Regions from separate parts of the Fructilactobacillus ixorae genome, predicted to be linked through region 1. Evidence: predicted binding sites of a transcription regulator. Region 1 holds the regulator's gene; the other holds the start of a gene.
What was found. Region 1 encodes LexA, which represses DNA repair genes until DNA is damaged. Its sites were predicted from a motif close to CNAACANNTGTTNG; they were not measured.

Region 1 (5,400 bases):
ATTTGTCCAGTACCAGTGAAAACAACCAGATTATTTATCGGTTATTGGCAAGTAACCCAGTGGTGTTGATCTTATTGAGCACCGGGATGGTCTTGCTGACCCCGATTTTAGAGGAACTCGTCTTTCGGGGTTACTTAATTCGCGGGGTAATGAGCTGGGCACCCATGTGGTTAGCAATGATTACAAGTGGAATCGTGTTTTCAGCTGGGCACGCGAATTCGAACTGGTTAAGCTTTTTGACCTACGCCGTGATGGGGATGATCCTTGCCCGGGTGTACGTGAAAACTAATCGGATTCAAGTCGCCATTACCCTCCACTTGATTAATAATTTGGTCGCAACCGTGATGATGGTGATTTCCATTGTGGGGAATATGCACTAAAGGAAAGGATGGTAAACGTGGACATTACAGAATTTAACTATTACCAAAATTTGAAGAGTCGGTTAACCAAGGTCCAAGCCGAACTAAAAGAAGAACAAACAGCTTATTTAAAGCAAATGGGGAATTTGAAACAGCTTTACAATGATTACGATGTCGCAACGACGGAGCAACTGGCGAATGCCTTAAATCAAGGGGATGACGATCAGTTTACGGCAGAAATTGCCACGGCTTTGGATGAGCATGACCAAACGTTCCTGTTAGCAAACGTCCAAACCTTGAATCCGAGTGAAGCCCAGCAACTAGCGGCCATCAGTGCTGAAGCAAATGACGTGGAAACGGAATTAACCCGGGTGGAAAAGTTCTACCAAGAATTTGCGTTACCGCTCTTAGACCGGTTAAAAACCAATCGGATGCTCCACGTTGAACAATTAACGACCTCTGGAAGTGACTGTGACACGGTGGTGGAAATTAATTACTTTTCAACCTTTGATGACTTCAAAGAGGACTTTAACGGGGCCGCGTATGTGGGTGAAGTGATTGAACAACATCTTCAGGATCAAAAACCGATTAGTGTGATTGTGACGGATCAAAATTACCCTAACAAGTATGATGTAACGTTGATGCCAACTGATGAGGAGAGTGACGATGGTCGATAAACGAGATTACAAATATCCAGATACCCAGGCCTATGACAAGGTGATTGAGTTTCTAAATCAAAATGGGGTCACCGTTCGCGATATTTCTAAGGTGACCTATAATTTACAAAAACAATTTATTAGCATTCCCAGCATGGAGTACGTGGATAAAATTGTGATTGACGTCCTCCACAAGCGGGAAGTGTTGAATAATGCGTTGGTGGGAATGGAAATTGACCGCTTGGCAACCGCTCACCAACTATCAGAACCGCTCCAGAGCATTGTGGAACATGATTTAGGCGTGTTTGGGGTCGATGAAACGCTGGCATTAGGAATTGCAAACATCTACGGGACGATTGGAATTACGAACTACTGTGGCTTAGATACCAATAAGCAGGGGATTGTGAAGGAATTAGACCAGGAACAGTCCCGTGTGACGACGTTCATTGATGACATTGTGGGCGCCGTCGCTGGAGCGGCATCCGCTAAAATTGCCCACGAAAATTCGTAATTAAAAAGACCCAATCCATTTTGTACGGCCCTATAAAAATTAGACTTGCTCGGGATTCATTTTTTAAGGATTTATTTCGATCTTCAATCGGAGGAAATCCTTTTTTGTTACCTGAAATTCTTCTCATGAGGGTGCTAGTCGTTTATCACGTTTAATTTAAATGCTTTGAATAAGTTCGCTAGGTCTGCCTAACTTTCAAGCCTAACGGACCTCAGATGATTCAAATAAAATTCAACTGCTGCAACTTTTGCTTTCGGGCGGTGTTTAACCATAAAAAATACCCCATAAAAATTAGCTTCTTGTCTAACTTTTATGGGGTAGTATATTAGATTGGTTCTTTTTTAGTGGCAACGCTTCTATTCAATTTCACTCCGGTACAGGCCGACGACCTTACCCAGCACCACACAGTTCGTGAGGATGATCGGGGCCATGTCGTCATTTTCGGGCTGGAGCCGAAAGTGATCACTTTCCTTGTAGAAACGCTTGCAAGTGGCCTCGCCATCATCATTCATGGCAATCACAATTTCTCCGTTTTCCGCGGTTGGTTGCCGTTTGACAATCACCTGATCTCCATCTAAAATGCCGATGTTAATCATACTTTCGCCACTAATGGTTAACATGAACAGATCCGCCCGTTGATAGCGTAATTCGTTAGGAATCGGGAAGTAGTCAGTGGCCTCTTGCACGGCTAAAATCGGTTCTCCAGCGGCCACCGTTCCTAAGAGGGGCATTTCATTTTCCGTCGTATTGGGTTGCACACCAAGCGACCGAATGCCATCCTCGGTAATTTCTAGTGCCCGTGGTTTCGTCGGGTTTTTAGCAATGTACCCCTTCTTTTCTAACCGAGCAAGATGCCCGTGCACCGTGGACGTCGAAGAGAGACCTACGTGCTTGCCAATTTCTCGGACGGTGGGGGGATATCCGTGATCGAGGACATTTTCGTAGATGAATTGGAGAATTTCTTGCTGCTTTGTATTGACTTGAGAAGACATGTGAACACCTCAGATTCGTTTACTATCAATGCTGTTAGCGTACCATAAAACGGGAAGTTTGCAAACGTTAGTTCGCCCGCTTGCTATTTAATTATCAGCAGTTTCATGCTATTATGGAAGAAATCAGAAAAAGGAGTGGGAAACGTGGCAGATGACGAAAAGTTAAAACAGCTAATTCCCCGCATTAATGAGTTAGCCCATAAGGCGCAGGCCGAAGGTTTAACTGATGAGGAAAAAGCAGAACAAGAAAAGTTACGTAAAGAGTACTTAAAACGGTTCAAAGCCAACTTTAAAACGCAGTTAGAAATGACGCAGTTGTATGATAAGGATGGTAATGAAGTAACTCCCGAACCGGTTAAAGAAGTGCAACGGAAAAAGAATTTACGGGATGACTAATTAGGACAGAAAGGAGAGCGTTGACAATGGCAGCCTGGATTTGGATTTTATTAATTATTTTAGCCCTCGTCGCTGGAGCAGTAGCAGGGTTCTTCTTAGCTCGGAAGTACATGGAAAAGTATCTGAAGGATAACCCGCCAATTAACGAGGAACAGCTAAAGGCTATGATGTTGCAAATGGGACAGAAACCTTCCAAGAAGAAACTGAACCAAATGATGATTGCAATGAAACGCAATGCTAAATAAGCTAATAAAAAAACCACTATGACTTAGTGGTTTTTTTCGTGTGGTCGTGGTAAACGTAATTGGGATTAAGCTCCCGATCAAGCGTGGCAAAGGCTGCGGCCATTTGTGCTTCCACCGCTACCTGATCGGCATCGGTTAGTTTATTTGATTTAGGAACGTAAATTGGTTCACCAAAGTTAATGTGGGCTCGCTGGCGTAAAAAAACTGCTTTCAGGGTCAACGGTCCTTGGTACACAACGGGAAGCATGGGCACCTGGGCCATCTTTGCAATGAGGGCGGCTCCTCCCTTTAACTTGGTCGAGTGTCTAGTCCCGGAGGGGAAAATTAACACCGACAGGTCAGTTTTTTTTAGGACCTTGACCGGGTTTTTAATAACGGAAATCCCGGGATTGGTACGATCGACTGGTTCAACGTTACACTTGCGCAGTCCCCAAGCCACAATTGGGTTTTTGAACAGCTCTTTTTTAGCGATGAAATAAAAATGCTTTGGTAGCAGAAATGCACCAAAGTAGAGCATGTCAAACCAGGTGCGGTGGGTGGCAATCAGGACGTAGTTGCCAGTCGGAATGCGTTGCTGATTCTTGAGCTCTGGTTTACCGTTAAAAATCAGAATGATCCATTTAATGATGGAGAAGGCCACTGTATAAAACAATCTTCTCATCCTTTCTATTGAGAGGTAAAATTAACATCTAATAGTATACCATTTATGTGCGGACCGAGTTTTGCAAAGAAGGAGGAAGTTTATGGAGCACGTCGAACTCTTGCCGGGAGAACGAATCGATCAGCTGTATCAAAACCACATTCAAATCATTCAAAGCGATGAAGTTTTTTCCTTTTCACTCGATGCGGTGCTCCTTGCTAATTTTACCCAGGTTAAGCAAAGTGCGAAAACTCAGATTGTTGATTTGTGTGCTGGTAACGGAGCGGTTGGCCTCTTTTTGAGTCCCAAAACGCGGGGCCAAATTACGGAAATTGAAATTCAGGCGCGCTTATGTGACATGGCGCGCCGCAGTGTCCAGTTAAATCAATTGGAAAACCAGGTGCACGTCAAACATGCGGATTTAAACCAAAGTTTGCGATTTTTTGGCAAAGAAACGGTTGATACTGTCACCGTCAACCCACCGTACTTCCCAGTCCAAGCGACTAGTCGGAAAAATCCGAATGAGCACCTTGCAATTGCCCGGCACGAGTTAAAAACCAACCTGGACGAAGTTGTAACGATGGCGAGTGAATTACTGAAACCATGGGGTAAACTCTTTATGGTACATCGTCCTGACCGGCTCTTAGAGATTTTGACCACCTTGCAAAAGCAGCGGTTAGCGCCCAAGCGGTTGCAGTTTGTCCATCCGCGCGACAACCGGGCTGCCAACATGGTTCTGATTGCGGCAAGCAAAGATGGTCAGGCCGCTGGATTAAAGGTCCAACCGCCGTTAATTGTGTACGATCAGGATCACTATACGCCGGCAGTAAGGAAGCTTTTATATGGAAACTAAACACTTTTATTTTTACGTGCTGTTGTGCAATGATGGCTCATTTTATGGGGGCTTTACCACTGACGTCGTCAGGCGCTTCGCTACCCATCAAGCTGGAAAGGGGGCCAAGTATACTAAAGCTCATCGCCCCGTTTCCTTATTATTCTCAGCCGAATATCCGAACCGCCACACCGCTTTGCAAGCGGAATATTCCTTTAAGCACCAATCACGTGCACAAAAGGAAGCCTTTTTACAGAACCAGGGAGTTTCGCCGCAACAGTGGCACGCCTAGAGAACCGTGGTTGCTTTTTAGCGGGGAAACCTGTATACTAGATTTCGGTATTAAATTACTAATACACACCCAAAAGGTTTTACCTGGTAGTGCTCGTTGAGTCCCAGGCCTAATTTTGGGGAGGAAAAAACTATTTTAATGGAGGCTGATTATGGCTGTAGTAACAATGAAACAATTATTAGAAGCTGGGGTTCACTTTGGACACCAAACTCGTCGTTGGGATCCGAAGATGGCAAAGTACATCTTTACGGAACGCAACGGAATTTACATCATCGACTTGCAAAAGACGGTGAAACTGTTAGGAGTTGCTTACAACTTCATGAAGGATTCGGCTGCTGACGACGCCGTCGTTCTCTTCGTGGGAACTAAGAAACAAGCCCAAGATTCCGTTGAAGAAGAAGCAAAACGGTCTGGGGCTTTCTACGTTAACCACCGTTGGTTAGGGGGAACCCTAACCAACTGGAACACCATCCAAAA
Region 2 (5,400 bases), 440 kb from region 1:
TTCGCGCAGGGTTTTCGTTGGTTCTGGAATCACCAGCTCCTCATCAACTTCGAGTTTGACCCCGAGACCATCACACTCTGGGCAAGCCCCTAACGGCGAATTAAAGGAAAAGAGTCGCGGTTCTAACTGCCCGACCGTAAAGCCACAGAGCGGACACGAATAGTGCTCGGAAAATAGCATTGGCTCCCGTTGGCCCAAAAAGTCGAGGGTTGCATACCCATCACTTAACCGCAGGGCCGTTTCTAATGAATCAGATAACCGGGCGTTGATCCCCGATTTTACCACAATCCGGTCAATCACAATGCTAATATCGTGACGCTGATTTTTGCTTAATTCCAATTCGTCATTCACATCGTGTAGTTCCCCGTCCACAATGATCCGGACAAACCCTTCCTTTTTAATGCGTTGCAACACCTTTTTGTGCTGGCCCCGTTTTGACCGTACAATCGGGGATAAAATCTGAAGCTTGGTGCGTTCCGGCAACTCCATAATGCGATCAATCATCTGATCGACCGACTGACTTTGAATCACCGTCCCATCGTTCGGACAAACCGGCGTGCCAACTCGTGCCCACAGAAGTCGTAAATAATCATTAATTTCGGTAACGGTTCCCACCGTCGAGCGGGGGTTTTTCGAAGTCGTCTTTTGGTCAATCGAAATTGCCGGACTCAAGCCGGTAATGGAATCCACGTCTGGTTTGTTCATCTGGCCTAAAAATTGACGTGCGTAGGAAGACAAACTTTCCACGTAGCGCCGTTGGCCTTCCGCATACAACGTATCAAAGGCTAACGAACTCTTCCCCGAACCAGAAAGTCCCGTCATCACGACGAGTTTTTCCTTAGGAATATCAACGTTAACGTCCTTGAGATTATGTTCCCGTGCGCCCCGAATTTTGATCACATCATTAGCCATGGCAGGCACCTCACTTCTTTTTTAATCCAGTTCTTTTTTCAGTTTTTTAATGGTATCTCGCAGGTTAGCGGCTTGTTCAAAGTCCAACTGGCGCGCCGCGGTTTCCATCTCATCACTTAGATTGTGCAAGACCGCCCGTTGTTCCTTGGTGGTCATTTGCTCAAAGTCGGATTCCACAAACGGCTTTTCCTTATTATAGTGATCAGCTTCCGTTTGCTTATAAGCAGAAATCACCGTTTCAATTGGCTTAATGATGGTGTGGGGCGTCTGGTGGTGCTCCTGATTGTACGCAATCTGCTTCGTCCGGCGCCGTTTGGTCTCATCCATCGCCGCCTGCATCGAGTCGGTGATGTGATCGGCGTACATAATTACGTGTCCGTCTTCGTTCCGGGCAGCCCGACCAATCGTTTGAATTAAAGACCGTTCGTTCCGCAAGAAGCCCTCTTTATCGGCATCCAGGATTGCAACCAGCGAAACCTCTGGAACGTCAATTCCCTCTCGTAACAGGTTAATCCCAATTAAAACGTCAAACTTTCCTAACCGTAAGTCCCGTAAAATTCGGGTCCGTTCGAGGGTTTTAATGTCACTATGCAGGTATTTAACCTTGACCCCCAAATCCTTCAAATAATCGGTCAGGTCTTCCGCCATTTTCTTGGTCAAGGTCGTCACAAAGGTTCGTTGGTTCTTTTTCACCCGGGCGTTAATCTCCCCAAGTAAATCATCCATTTGGTCCTTCGTCGGTCGCACTTCCACCGTCGGATCCAGCAAGCCGGTTGGTCGAATGATCTGTTCCACGACCTGGGTACTGTGTTCTAATTCATAGTCACCTGGAGTGGCTGACATGTAGATCACCTGGTGAATGTGCCGTTCAAACTCATCAAAGTTCAACGGTCGGTTGTCATAGGCACTCGGGAGCCGGAACCCGTAATCAATGAGTTGCTTTTTGCGGGCCCGGTCCCCCTTAAGCATCCCCCGGATTTGTGGCACCGTTTGGTGGGATTCATCAATAAACATCAAGAAATCCTTGGGAAAGAAATCCAAGAGCGTATACGGAGGCTCCCCGGGTTTCCGGCGATCCATGTAACGCGAGTAATTTTCAATCCCGGACGTATAGCCCATTTCGCGCATCATTTCTAAGTCATAGGTAGTCCGTTGTTTCAGCCGTTGGGCTTCCAGTAACTTCCCGCTTTGTTCAAGTTTCTTAACCTGGGTTTCCATGTCGTCTTTGATCTCTGGAAGGGCCACTTGCATAATTTCATCATTCGTTAAAAAGTGGGTCGCCGGGAACAGCGTCACGGTTTCTGGCTCCCCAATCACTGCTCCCGTCAGGGTATTAACTTCGGTAATCTTATCAATTTCGTCACCAAAGAATTCGATTCGGTAGGCATTCTGGGTTCCGGAGGCCGGGAAAACCTCTACCGTATCCCCATGCACCCGAAACCGGCCCCGGTCAAAATCAATGTCGTTGCGTTGAAACTGGATGTTAACCAACTTGCGCAACAAAACATCGCGCTCCATTTCGTCGCCAACCCGCAAGGAAACGGTGTGATTTTGGTATTCTTCTGGATTCCCTAGTCCAAAAATGGAAGAGACGGACGCCACCACAATCACGTCATTTCGTGACAACAGCGCACTCGTGGCCGCGTGGCGTAACTGATCAATCTCGTCATTAATGGAAGCATCCTTTTCAATGTACGTGTCACTCGACGGCACGTATGCTTCCGGTTGATAAAAATCATAGTAACTAACAAAGTATTCAACCGCGTTATGCGGGAAAAATTTTTTCAACTCGTTATAGAGCTGCCCCGCTAACGTTTTGTTGTGCGCCAACACGAGCGTGGGCTTGTTTTGATCCCGAATGATGTTCGCCATGGTGAACGTTTTCCCGGTTCCCGTGGCCCCTAATAGGGTTTGTTCCTTATCACCAGCCGCCACGCCGGCATCAATTTTTTTAATGGCCGTCGGTTGGTCTCCAGTTGGTTGGTAACTGGAGACCAAGTCAAATTGTTTCTGTGTTTTTGTAACCATGTTTGTCCTCTTTTACCTGGTTTTAATTCAGATGGAAAGCGTCCCCAGCGAGCGCAAATAGCAGGTGACAGCACGCTTCAGTCTGTTCCATCTTAGCACACGAACATACTTTCGCCAAATAAAAAAAGAAGCACCGCACAGTCCTTCTTTTCTTCGATTATTTACTTTTAACGGATTCCACGTAGTCAAAGACCGCTTGCCCAGCGACCCCGCCATCACCAACGGCGGTGGTAATCTGGCGCAGGTGCTTTTTCCGAACGTCTCCGACCGCGAAGATTCCAGGGACGGAAGTTTTCATCTGATCGTCGGTCACAATCCAACCCTGCTCATCCGTAATTCCAAGGTGGCTAAAGGCCCCGGTAATCGGTAAAATCCCGACATAGATAAAGATCCCAGCCGTTTGGAATTCACTGGTTGCCCCAGTTTGGTTATTCTTGAGAGCCACGCCGGAAACCTTTTGGTCGTTCCCCAGAATCTCAGTCACATTCGTATTCCAAATAAAGTCAATGTTATCGCGCGCAAAGGCCCGTTCTTGGAGGATTTTTTGGGCCCGGAGCGTGTCCCGGCGGTGAATTACCGTCACTTTTTGGGCTAGGTTAGCCAAGTACGTCGCTTCTTCAATGGCAGAATCACCACCACCGACAACAACAACGGCTTCGTTCTTAAAGAAGGCCCCGTCACAGACGGCACAGTAAGAAACCCCCCGACCGCCGTACTGCTCTTCACCGGGAACTCCTAGCTTCCGGTATTCGGAACCAGAGCCAATGATGACCGCCGGAGCTTCAAACTCATCATCGGCGGTTTTAACCAGTTTCCGGTCTCCATCCACCTGTACGTCTTGAACTTCACCATAGGCATACTCCACCCCAAATTGAGTGCTACTTTCGTACATTTTTTCCGACAGATCCGGACCTAGGATTGATTTAAACCCGGGGTAGTTTTCAATTTCGGCCGTATTATTCATCTGGCCACCGTAGACGCCTCGGTCAAGCATCAGAACTGATAGTTCCGCCCGAGAAGCGTAGAGGGCCGCTGTCATCCCGGCTGGACCGGCCCCAATTACAATTACATCATATTTTTTGGTCATTTTTCCCACCTCGTTTATGGTTCATCATTTGCTAAGCTTAGCATAACATACTTACTTAAAGTTAGTAATAATTTTGCTCATGGACCAATTAGCCGTTTTCAGCCTGTCCTTCGCGTGTCATGAGGTGGTGAATGGCGGTTTCCACCGTTTCTTCTTGGGCTAACACCGCATGAATTGCTTCGGTAATCGGCATCGAAATTCCAGTGGTTTGTGCTAACTCATAGGCCGACTGACTGGTGGCAATCCCTTCTATCACCATGCCCATGTTCGCAACCACGTCCGCGAGCGGCACTCCTTGGCCCAGTTGGTAGCCGGCCCGATAGTTCCGCGAATTCGTACTGGTGGCCGTAACAATCACGTCCCCCATCCCAGATAATCCCGCAAAGGTCAGGGGATTGGCTCCAAAACTAACTCCCAATCGGGAGATTTCAGCCACGCCCCGGGTCATTAACGCTGCCCGGGCGTTGTCACCATAACCAAGGCCAGCTAAGGCTCCAGAAGCGAGCGCAATGATGTTCTTCAAAGCACCCCCGAACTCAACCCCAATCACATCGGAATTAGTATAGACCCGGAAGTAGTCATTCATAAAAAGGTGTTGAAACCGTTGCGCCGCATCAAAATCATCGCTAGCAACCGTGACCAACGTCGGATCGTGCTTGACCACCCCTTCGGCATGGCTTGGACCCGAAATAACCGAGATGCTAGTGCGGTGCTCGGGACTAATCGTCTCCGCCAAAATTTGGGAGACCCGCAGATGCGTTGTGGTTTCTAGCCCCTTGCTCCCGTGAATCAGAGCTGGCTGCTGACCTAGCTTGGCTAAAAGCCGGTCAACTTCCGTAGCCACGGCTCGTGTAGCCTGGGCAGGGACGATGAACAGGAGCTCAGTGGCCCCCGTTAGAACGGTCTCTAAATCAGTCGAAGCGCGAAGGGTTTCTGGAAAGGTGTAATTTTGAATGTAGGCGCAATTCGTGTGCTTTTGATTTAACTCAGCAGCTTGGGTTGCACTGCGCGTCCATAGTTGCACTTCGTGGCCATTTTCATTCAAAATCGCCGCTAACATGCTTCCCCATGAACCGGCACCTAAGACGGCAATTTTTTCTGTCATTTAACTATCTCCTTTAGCGTTAACTACGTCGTACCATGGTAAGTGGGCATCATGGCGCCGCCGATAAATAATCGTGAGCACGGCCCCCACGCAGAGCAGGACTGACAGAACCTGGGAAATCCGCCAGGGACCTAACATCAGACTGTCCGTCCGCATCCCTTCGGTGAAAAATCGACCGTAGGAATACCACATTACGTAGGTTAGAAAAAGCTCGCCCCGCTTAAAGCAATGCGGAGCGTGGCGCATGGTCATTAGTAAGGCAAAGCCC

Region 2: uvrB (excinuclease ABC subunit UvrB) is a predicted target of LexA. The motif match lies at 3,041-3,054, and genes of this name have one in related genera.

The regions. Positions count from the first base shown of each region.
Region 1 covers NZ_CP097478.1:830,710-836,109, reverse strand. The annotation lists gene M8332_RS04085 (CPBP family intramembrane glutamic endopeptidase) at 1-380, shown strand, start outside; gene M8332_RS04080 (hypothetical protein) at 398-1,036, shown strand; gene M8332_RS04075 (phosphatidylglycerophosphatase A family protein) at 1,026-1,526, shown strand; gene lexA (transcriptional repressor LexA) at 1,883-2,518, opposite strand; gene M8332_RS04065 (DUF896 domain-containing protein) at 2,624-2,914, shown strand; gene M8332_RS04060 (YneF family protein) at 2,941-3,159, shown strand; gene M8332_RS04055 (lysophospholipid acyltransferase family protein) at 3,176-3,811, opposite strand; gene M8332_RS04050 (tRNA1(Val) (adenine(37)-N6)-methyltransferase) at 3,903-4,652, shown strand; gene M8332_RS04045 (GIY-YIG nuclease family protein) at 4,642-4,923, shown strand; gene rpsB (30S ribosomal protein S2) at 5,075-5,400, shown strand, end outside.
Region 2 covers NZ_CP097478.1:388,587-393,986, reverse strand. The annotation lists gene uvrA (excinuclease ABC subunit UvrA) at 1-912, opposite strand, end outside; gene uvrB (excinuclease ABC subunit UvrB) at 934-2,940, opposite strand; gene trxB (thioredoxin-disulfide reductase) at 3,098-4,027, opposite strand; gene M8332_RS01870 (NAD(P)H-dependent glycerol-3-phosphate dehydrogenase) at 4,116-5,132, opposite strand; gene lgt (prolipoprotein diacylglyceryl transferase) at 5,133-5,400, opposite strand, start outside.